DNA from 2 places in the Fuscovulum ytuae genome. Region 1 is predicted to be linked to the other one. Evidence: riboswitches for the same ligand, from Rfam matches in the RefSeq annotation. Region 1 holds a riboswitch; the other holds the start of a gene.
What was found. A riboswitch is a leader RNA that binds a small molecule or an ion and turns the genes downstream of it on or off. The one in region 1 is predicted to bind cobalamin.
Positions count from the first base shown of each region.

Region 2: another riboswitch for cobalamin. It lies ahead of QF092_RS10155 (energy-coupling factor ABC transporter permease); the one in region 1 lies ahead of bluB (5,6-dimethylbenzimidazole synthase).

Region 1 covers NZ_CP124536.1:112,567-116,541, forward strand. Annotated here, with positions in the region: gene QF092_RS19200 (ABC transporter permease) at 1-647, shown strand, start outside; gene QF092_RS19205 (ABC transporter ATP-binding protein) at 651-1,343, shown strand; gene QF092_RS19210 (hypothetical protein) at 1,359-1,739, shown strand; gene bluB (5,6-dimethylbenzimidazole synthase) at 1,785-2,507, opposite strand; cobalamin riboswitch at 2,551-2,737, opposite strand; gene QF092_RS19220 (sterol desaturase family protein) at 2,794-3,648, opposite strand; gene QF092_RS19225 (ArsR/SmtB family transcription factor) at 3,737-3,975, shown strand, end outside.
Region 2 covers NZ_CP124535.1:2,095,011-2,098,985, forward strand. Annotated here, with positions in the region: gene cobM (precorrin-4 C(11)-methyltransferase) at 1-76, shown strand, start outside; gene QF092_RS10145 (cobyrinic acid a,c-diamide synthase CobB) at 73-1,410, shown strand; gene cobA (uroporphyrinogen-III C-methyltransferase) at 1,407-2,129, shown strand; cobalamin riboswitch at 2,192-2,409, shown strand; gene QF092_RS10155 (energy-coupling factor ABC transporter permease) at 2,443-3,108, shown strand; gene cobF (precorrin-6A synthase (deacetylating)) at 3,160-3,933, shown strand; gene phoB (phosphate regulon transcriptional regulator PhoB) at 3,918-3,975, opposite strand, start outside.

The DNA.
Region 1 (3,975 bases):
TCGAGGATGCGATGAACTCAGGCGGCGATCCGGCGGTCTATGTGACTTTGGCTGATGCACTGACGTTGCAGACGGCGATGGACCCGGCCGCTGCCCGGGTGCAGGCGGCCCGGGGCGATGGCGGCCTGCGCCCACCGACGGTGGCCGCCGTTGTTGCCCGGCTGCAGCCCGGTGCAGATGTGGCGCTTCTGACCGCGACAGTTCGGCAATGGAAACACCTCTCCGCCCTCAGCCAAGGTGAACAGGAGCAGCTTCTGCTTGCCTCGGTGGTGGACCGGGCGCGGCGCCAGATCGGTCTGTTCCTGGGGATCCTGCTGTCTGTCAGCGCCGTGGTGATTGCGCTCATCATCTACACAATGACCATGGAGAAGCTGAAGCAGATCGCTACCCTGAAGCTGATCGGCGCCCCGGATCGAACCATCGTGGGCCTGATCGTGCAACAGGCGCTGATCCTTGGCATCTCTGGCCTCGGGATCGGGCTGGCCCTGATCCTTCTGGTCAAGGACAGCTTTCCCCGCCGCGTTGTGCTTGAGCCGTTCAATGCGCTGGTGCTGACAGGCATCATCCTGATGGTCTGCCTTGTCGCCTCGGGTCTTGGCGTCCGCGCGGCGCTGAAGGTTGACCCTGCCACAGCGCTCGGGGGCTGACCCATGGCGCCGGGCGACATTCTGGTCGATGTGCGGGGCGTCGCCAAGCATTATGGCGAAGGCGAAACCCGTGTCGATGCCTTGCGGTCCGTGGATCTGCGGGTGCATGTCGGCGAAGTCATCGCGCTGCTGGGCCCGTCCGGTTCGGGCAAGACGACGCTGCTGAACGTGATCGGCTGCATTCTTGCCCCGACCGCGGGCCGGGTCGAACTGGATGGCGATGCGGTGTTCGACGGCAAATGGCTCCGCAGCGATCTGCGACGGCTGCGCCTGGACAAGATCGGCTTTATCTTTCAGGCGCACAACCTGTTGCCCTTCCTGACCGCCGAAGAGAACGTCTCGGTCGTGCTGGACCTTGCGGGCTGGACTGCCGAAAGAGGCCGAGCACGGGCACGCGAACTGCTTGATTACCTTGAAGTCGGGCATCGGGCCAAGGTGAAGCCGGCCCTGCTTTCCGGGGGCGAAGCGCAACGCGTCGCCATTGCCCGCGCGCTGGCGAACCGCCCCCGGATCATCCTGGCCGATGAACCCACGGCTGCGTTGGACAGTGGTCGGGCGCAACTTGTGATGGACCTTCTGCGAAAGCTCGCCAGCGACCAGAAGGCCTGCATCATCGCCGTGACGCATGATGAAAAGATCTTCGACCGTTTCGACCGCCTGATCCACCTGCGCGATGGTCGTCTCGTGGACAGCTGAACCAAGGAGAAGGCCATGCCCGCCCGCAGAAAGCCCCTGACGGCCGTCGCCGTTGTCGCAATCGTCTTCGGTCTCCTGACCATCGTTTCTGGAAGCCGCGCCCTTTTTGGTGGCGCCGACATGGGGGCCGTCGTCCCGTTCGTTCTATGGTTCAACTTCCTAGCAGGGTTTGCCTACATCATCGCGGGTCTGGGGCTTTGGTATAGGACTGGCTGGGCACCCGGCCTTGCCATCGCCATCACCCTTGCGACCGGAGCGATCTTTGCGATGTTTCTTTTGGAGGTCTGGCGCGGGACTGCATACGAGGCGCGGACGATGGGTGCGATGGCGCTGCGCCTTGCGATCTGGGTGGTGATCAGCGTCGTGGCGGCAAGAGAAAAGTCCAGTCGCGCATGACGGAAGGCAATCCTTTCACAGGGCACCATGCGGCCTGCCGCGATACTAGCAAGCAGGCGGCGTCACGTCTGACGGGACATCCCGTGCCCCCTCGCACTGACCCCAAGCGTCGCAATAGATCAACTGCTCCAGCGGCAGGCGGCTTGCCCAACCCTTAGCCGCCAATTCGGGCTGGTCGTAAAGCTCCTCGACGTAGCCGAGGCAAAGCCAGGCCACGGGAACAACGCTTTCGGGCAGGCCAAGGATCTCGCTTAACGCGCCCGACCGAAAGATGCTGACCCAACCCACACCAATCCCTTCCGACCGAGCCGCCAGCCAGAGGTTCTGAACAGCACAGACGGTCGAATAAAGGTCCATCTCGGGCGCGTGGGTGCGACCAAGCACAAAAGGGCCGCCACGCGCGCGATCGCAAGTGACACAGATGCTGACCGGCGCTTGCAGGATGCCTTCAAGCTTCAGGCTGGAATAGAGCGGACGGCGGTCAGGTCCGAACATCGCTTCGGCTTCAGCGTTTGCATCGGCAAAGGCGGCCTGAACCCGACCTTTCACACCGGCATCCCGGACAATGATGAAGTTCCACGGCTGCATGAACCCAACCGAAGGCGCATGATGGGCAGCCGTCAAAATGCGCATCAGAACATCTTTGTCCACGGGTGTGTCCGTAAACTGCGAGCGCACGTCGCGGCGCGAGAAGATAGCGCGATAGACGGCAGCGCGCTCGCTTTCGCTGAAGGCTCCGGCCGCGACCGGAGAGGCAGAAACGGACATGACGGTCCCCCTTCGTCGAAACGGGCGCGCCGCCGGCCTTCGGCGCGTCCTGTTTCGTCTGGCCGGTCTTCTGACTTGGCTTCGCGCGGGTGCTGCGCCTTCCCGGTCATTCGACCAGTGGCAAATGCAGCCCCATCTACCTTACAGCGTTGGGCACGTCGCAGGATTTCACTGCGTTCCCGATTATCCCGCCACGAAAAGCGGCGGGCACCAGACGCCGCCACTGTAGGCGTAAGTTCGATCTGGCGCAATCAGCGCGGCACTCCCGACGAAGACAGACGTAAAATCATTCTGCGGGATCCTTCAGCCCGGAATTTGGATCGAGGGCGTAGCCGCTCGCTGGTCCACGAAGGGGTTGAGCCAGCATCTGGTCGAGCCACAAATCACGCTGTGTACGAAACTGTTCGATACCGATTTCCATCCCTTCGTGCCCCTTGGCGGGCTGAGCGATGTAGGTCCCGAGCAGCCGGTCCCACCACGGCAAGTTGAAGCCGTAGTTCGAGTTGGTCTCGCGCGGGTCTTTGGAATGGTGGACGCGGTGCATGTCCGGCGTCACGACGAACAGGCGCAGCACGCGGTCCACCGGGCGTGGCAGGTCGATATTGGCGTGGTTGAACAGCGCGGTGGCGTTCAGGACCACCTCGAAGAGCAGCACCGCGACGGCGGGCGGGCCGAGCGCCGCGACCACTGCCAGCTTGATCCCCATTGAAATGAGGATTTCCACGGGATGGAAACGCAGTCCCGTGGTTGCGTCGAAATCGAGATCGGCGTGGTGCATCCGGTGCAGCCGCCAGAGCCCGGGCACGGCGTGGAACATCACGTGCTGAAGGTAGATCGCCAGATCGAGCAGCAGCATCGAGACGATGATTGCGACCCAGACTGGCACATCGATGTTGTTGAGCAGGCCCCAGCCACGATCCTCGGCCATGACGGCCAGACCGACCGCGAGGATCGGAAAACTCAGCCGCAGGATGACCGTATCCACCACCACCAGAGCAAGGTTGTTCGTCCAGCGGATCACACGCGGGATCTCCCGTCTGCGCCGGGGGGCTGCCACTTCCCAAAGCGCCATCGCCGCCAGAACACCCAGAAAGATGGCAAGCCGGATGGTCGCCTCGGTGGCAAGGATGGTCTCGGACATGGATCGCTGGCCTTGGGGCTTGTGGGGCGCGCTGGAATCGCTATTATTCAAGTTATCGCTTGAATGATGTAGCGTCAGGAGACAGTCCTTGTCAATCAGCCCGAAGCTGGCCCTGTTGGAGGAATACGCCCTCGTCGCGCGCGCCCTGTCGGCACCGGCGCGTCTGATGCTGCTGGAACAACTGGCGCAAGGCGAGCGCGGGGTGGAGGCACTGGCCGACAAGACCGGCCTGACCATCGCCAACTGCTCGCAGCACCTGCAACAGTTGCGACGGGCCGCTCTCGTCACCAGCCGCCGTGACGGCAAAGCAGTGATCTACCGGCTGAC
Region 2 (3,975 bases), on a different replicon from region 1:
CCGCCTTTACGCCGGCGATTACGACCGTCGCTATCGCCCCGTCGGCACCTCCCCTCGTTTCCCCGAATCCGCATGATCCCCCCCGGCCTCCTCATCTCGGCCCCCGCCTCGGGCACCGGAAAGACAACCGTCGCGCTGGGGCTTATCTCGGCCTTCCGCGCGGCAGGCCTAACCGTGCAACCGTTCAAAAGCGGCCCGGATTACATCGACCCCGCCTTCCACAGCGCCGCCGCTAGGGGCCGCGCCTCGGCCAATCTCGACAGCTGGGCGATGACGCCCGCCCGCCTTGCCACACTCGCTGCCACAGCAACCGGGGCCGATATCACCATCGCCGAAGGCTCCATGGGCCTTTTCGACGGCACCGCCACGCCCGGTGAAACCGGCAACGGCGCCAGCGCCGATATCGCCGCCCGCATGGGCTGGCCCGTGCTCCTTGTCCTTGACGTGGGCGGTCAGGCACAGACCGCCGCCGCTGTCGCCGTGGGCCTTGCCCGCTTCGACCCCGCCGTCACCATGGCAGGCGTGATCCTGAACCGCGTCTCCTCGCCCCGGCATGAATCCCTCCTGCGCGCGGGCTTCGAACGCGCCGGCCTCCCCGTCCTCGGCGCGCTGCCGAAACGCAGCGACATCGCGCTGCCCGCCCGCCATCTCGGCCTCGTGCAGGCCGAAGAGCTGCCGGAACTGGCCGCCCAACTCGACGCGCTCGGCCAACTCGTCGCCACCCATTGCGACCTCGCCGCCATCCGCGCCGCAGCCCGACCCGCCCACGCCCCCGCCACGGCCGCAAAACCAATCCCCGCCCCCGGCGAACGTATCGCGCTGGCCCGCGACGCGGCCTTCTCTTTCGTCTATCCCCACCTCATCGCCGATTGGCGCGCGCAAGGCGCGACCATCCTGCCCTTCTCCCCCCTCGCCGATCAGGCCCCCGACCCTTCTGCCACCGTCGCATGGCTGCCGGGGGGGTACCCCGAACTCCATGCCCCCCGCCTTGCGGCCTGCGACACCTTCCGCGACGGGCTGACCGCCTTCGCCCAAACCCGCCCCGTCCATGGCGAATGCGGGGGCTATATGGCCCTTGGCGCGGGTCTCGTCGCCGCCGATGGCACGCGCCACCGTATGGCGGGCCTTCTGGGCCTAGAGACCAGCTTCGAAAAACGCCGCATGCACCTTGGCTACCGCCTTGCCCGCCCGCATCTCGGCCTGCCGGGGCTGGCCGATGCCCCCGCGCTCCGCGGCCACGAATTCCACTACGCCACGATCCTGTCGCAGCCCGATGCCCCCCTTGCCCATGTCACCGACGCAAACGGGGTTGCAGTCGCGGAAACCGGCTCCTACCAACGCCACGCGCAGGGCGGTATCACCAGCGGCACCTTCTTCCACCTCATCGCCCCTGCCGAGGCAGCACAATGACCCCCGGTTTCGTCTCCTTCGTCTCTTCCGGCCCCGGCGACCCGGAACTCCTTACCCTCAAGGCCGCCCGCCGTCTGGCCGAGGCCGATGTCATCCTCTTCGACGACCTCGCCTCCGGCCCCCTCCTCACCCATGCCGCGCCCTCGGCGGAATTGGTGGCGGTGGGCAAGCGCGCAGGCCGCCCCTCCCCCCGGCAGGACCATGTCAGCCGCCTTCTTGTGGATCACGCCGCCACGGGCGCGCGGGTGGTGCGGCTCAAATCCGGCGATGGCGGCCTTTTCGGGCGGCTGGAGGAAGAGCTTGTCGCCCTCCGCGCCGCAGGGATCGCTTATGAAATCATCCCCGGCGTCCCCTCCGCCTGTGCCGCCGCCGCCGCCGCTGGCATCCCCCTCACCCGCCGCCTGACCGCACGCCGCGTGCAATTCATCACCGGTGCCGATGTGACGGGTGGCCTGCCCGAAGGCCTTAACTGGCCCGCCTTGGCCGACCCCGAGGCGACGACCGTCGTCTTCATGGGCAAGCGCACCTTCCCAACGCTCGCGGCCCAACTCATCGCCCACGGGCTGCCCCCCGACACCCCCGCCCTGCTGGCCGAGGCGGTCACCCATCCCGAACAGACCCTCACCCGTCTGACCGTCGTCACCCTTGCCGCCCAACTGGCGGAAACACGCGGCGACCAGCCCGCGCTCATCCTCTACGGCCCCCTCGCCGATCCCTGATCGGGACGACGCATTCACCTATGCCGATGTCGCCTTCGTGCTTGACCGCCGCATGGCGCAGGCGCAGAACGGCAGGGCAAGGTGCCCCACGCGTCACAGCAACGGGCTCAAACGGGAATGGGGAAGGGCGGACCAAATCGCGGCGCCCCCACCCCAGCCGCCCCCGCGACTGTCAGCGGCGAGCGGCCATCCTTCATGCCACTGGCCCCTCTGGGGCCGGGAAGGCGGATGGCCGCACCGACCCGCCAGCCAGGAGACCGGCCTCGCATCAAAGAAACCATCCGCCGTCGGGTGTGACGGCAAGGAGAAAGACATGCATATCGAACCCGGCCTCGTCGATGGGGCCAAACTGATGCTCGGCTACGCCACGGCTTCCGCCGCTGCCGCCACCGGGGCCATGATCCTCGCCCGCGACCTGCGCGCGCAAGGCCCGGCCGCCATCGCGATCCGCAGCGCCATTGCTACCGTGGCGACCTTCGCCTTCTTCGAACTGGCCCCCCACACCGCCGTTGGCGTAAGCGAGGTGCATCTCATCCTCGGCTCCAGCCTCTTCCTGATCCTCGGCGCCGGCCCCGCCGCGCTGGGCCTTGCGCTGGGCCTACTTATTCAGGGCCTCTTCTTCGCCCCCATCGACCTGCCGCAATACGGTATGAACGTCACCACGCTGCTTGTCCCGCTCTTTGCGATTTCCATGATCGCGCGGCGCATCATCCCGGCGGGCACAGCCTATGTCGATCTGCGCTACACGGATGTGGTGAAACTCTCGGCCACCTATCAGGGTGGCGTCGTCGCCTGGGTGGCCTTTTGGGTCTTCTGGGGTCAGGGCGCATCCGCCATGTCCGACGTGGCCCTCTTCGGCGCGGCCTATATGACGGTTGTGCTGATCGAACCGCTGGTCGATCTGGCCCTCCTTGCCACCGCCCGCCGCTTCAAGGGGCGCACCCCCGGCGCGCTGGTCACACCGCGTCTCTTCGCCTGATCCCCCAAAGGCGCGGGGCCGATACCGGCCCCGCCGCCCCAAAAGCACAGCATGATCCACCTCACTCTCATCGGCATCGGCACCGGCAACCCCAATCACGTCACGGGACAGGCGATCCGCGCCATGAACGCGGCCGACCTGATCCTTCTGCCGCTCAAGGGTGACGACAAGGCCGATCTCGCCGGCCTGCGCATGGCGATCTGCCGCGCCAACCTGACAAACCCCAGCACCCGTATCGCGCCCTTTGACCTGCCCACGCGCGACCCCGCAACACCCGATTACCTGACCCGCGTCAACGACTGGCACGACACCATCGCCGCGCTCTGGCGGGCCGAGATCGAGAAACACCTTGCCCAAGGCGGCGGCCCGAATGTGGCGCTGCTGGTCTGGGGCGACCCCTCGCTTTACGACAGCACGCTGCGCATCGCCGACCGTGTCGCAGGCCACTTGCCGCTGACACTCAGTGTGATCCCCGGCATCACTGCCATTCAGGCGCTCTGCGCCGCCCATGCCATCCCGCTCAATGACCTTGCGAAACCCGTGGTCATCACCACAGGCCGCCAACTGCGCAGTTCAGGCTGGCCGCAGGATGCCGATACGGTGGTCATCATGCTTGACAGCGGTGCCGCCTTCGACGCGCTGCCCCCCGAGGGCATCCATATCTGGTGGGGCGCCTATGTCGGGATGGAAGAACAGATCCTGATCCAAGGCCCGCTTGCGCAGGTCGCCGAAACCATCCGCACCACCCGCGCCAAGGCGCGCGCCGATCACGGCTGGATCATGGACATCTACCTGATGCGCCGCACCGCTCAGCCCAGCGCGTAACCCGATCCCCGTACCGTGCGGATCGGATCTTCATCGCCATGC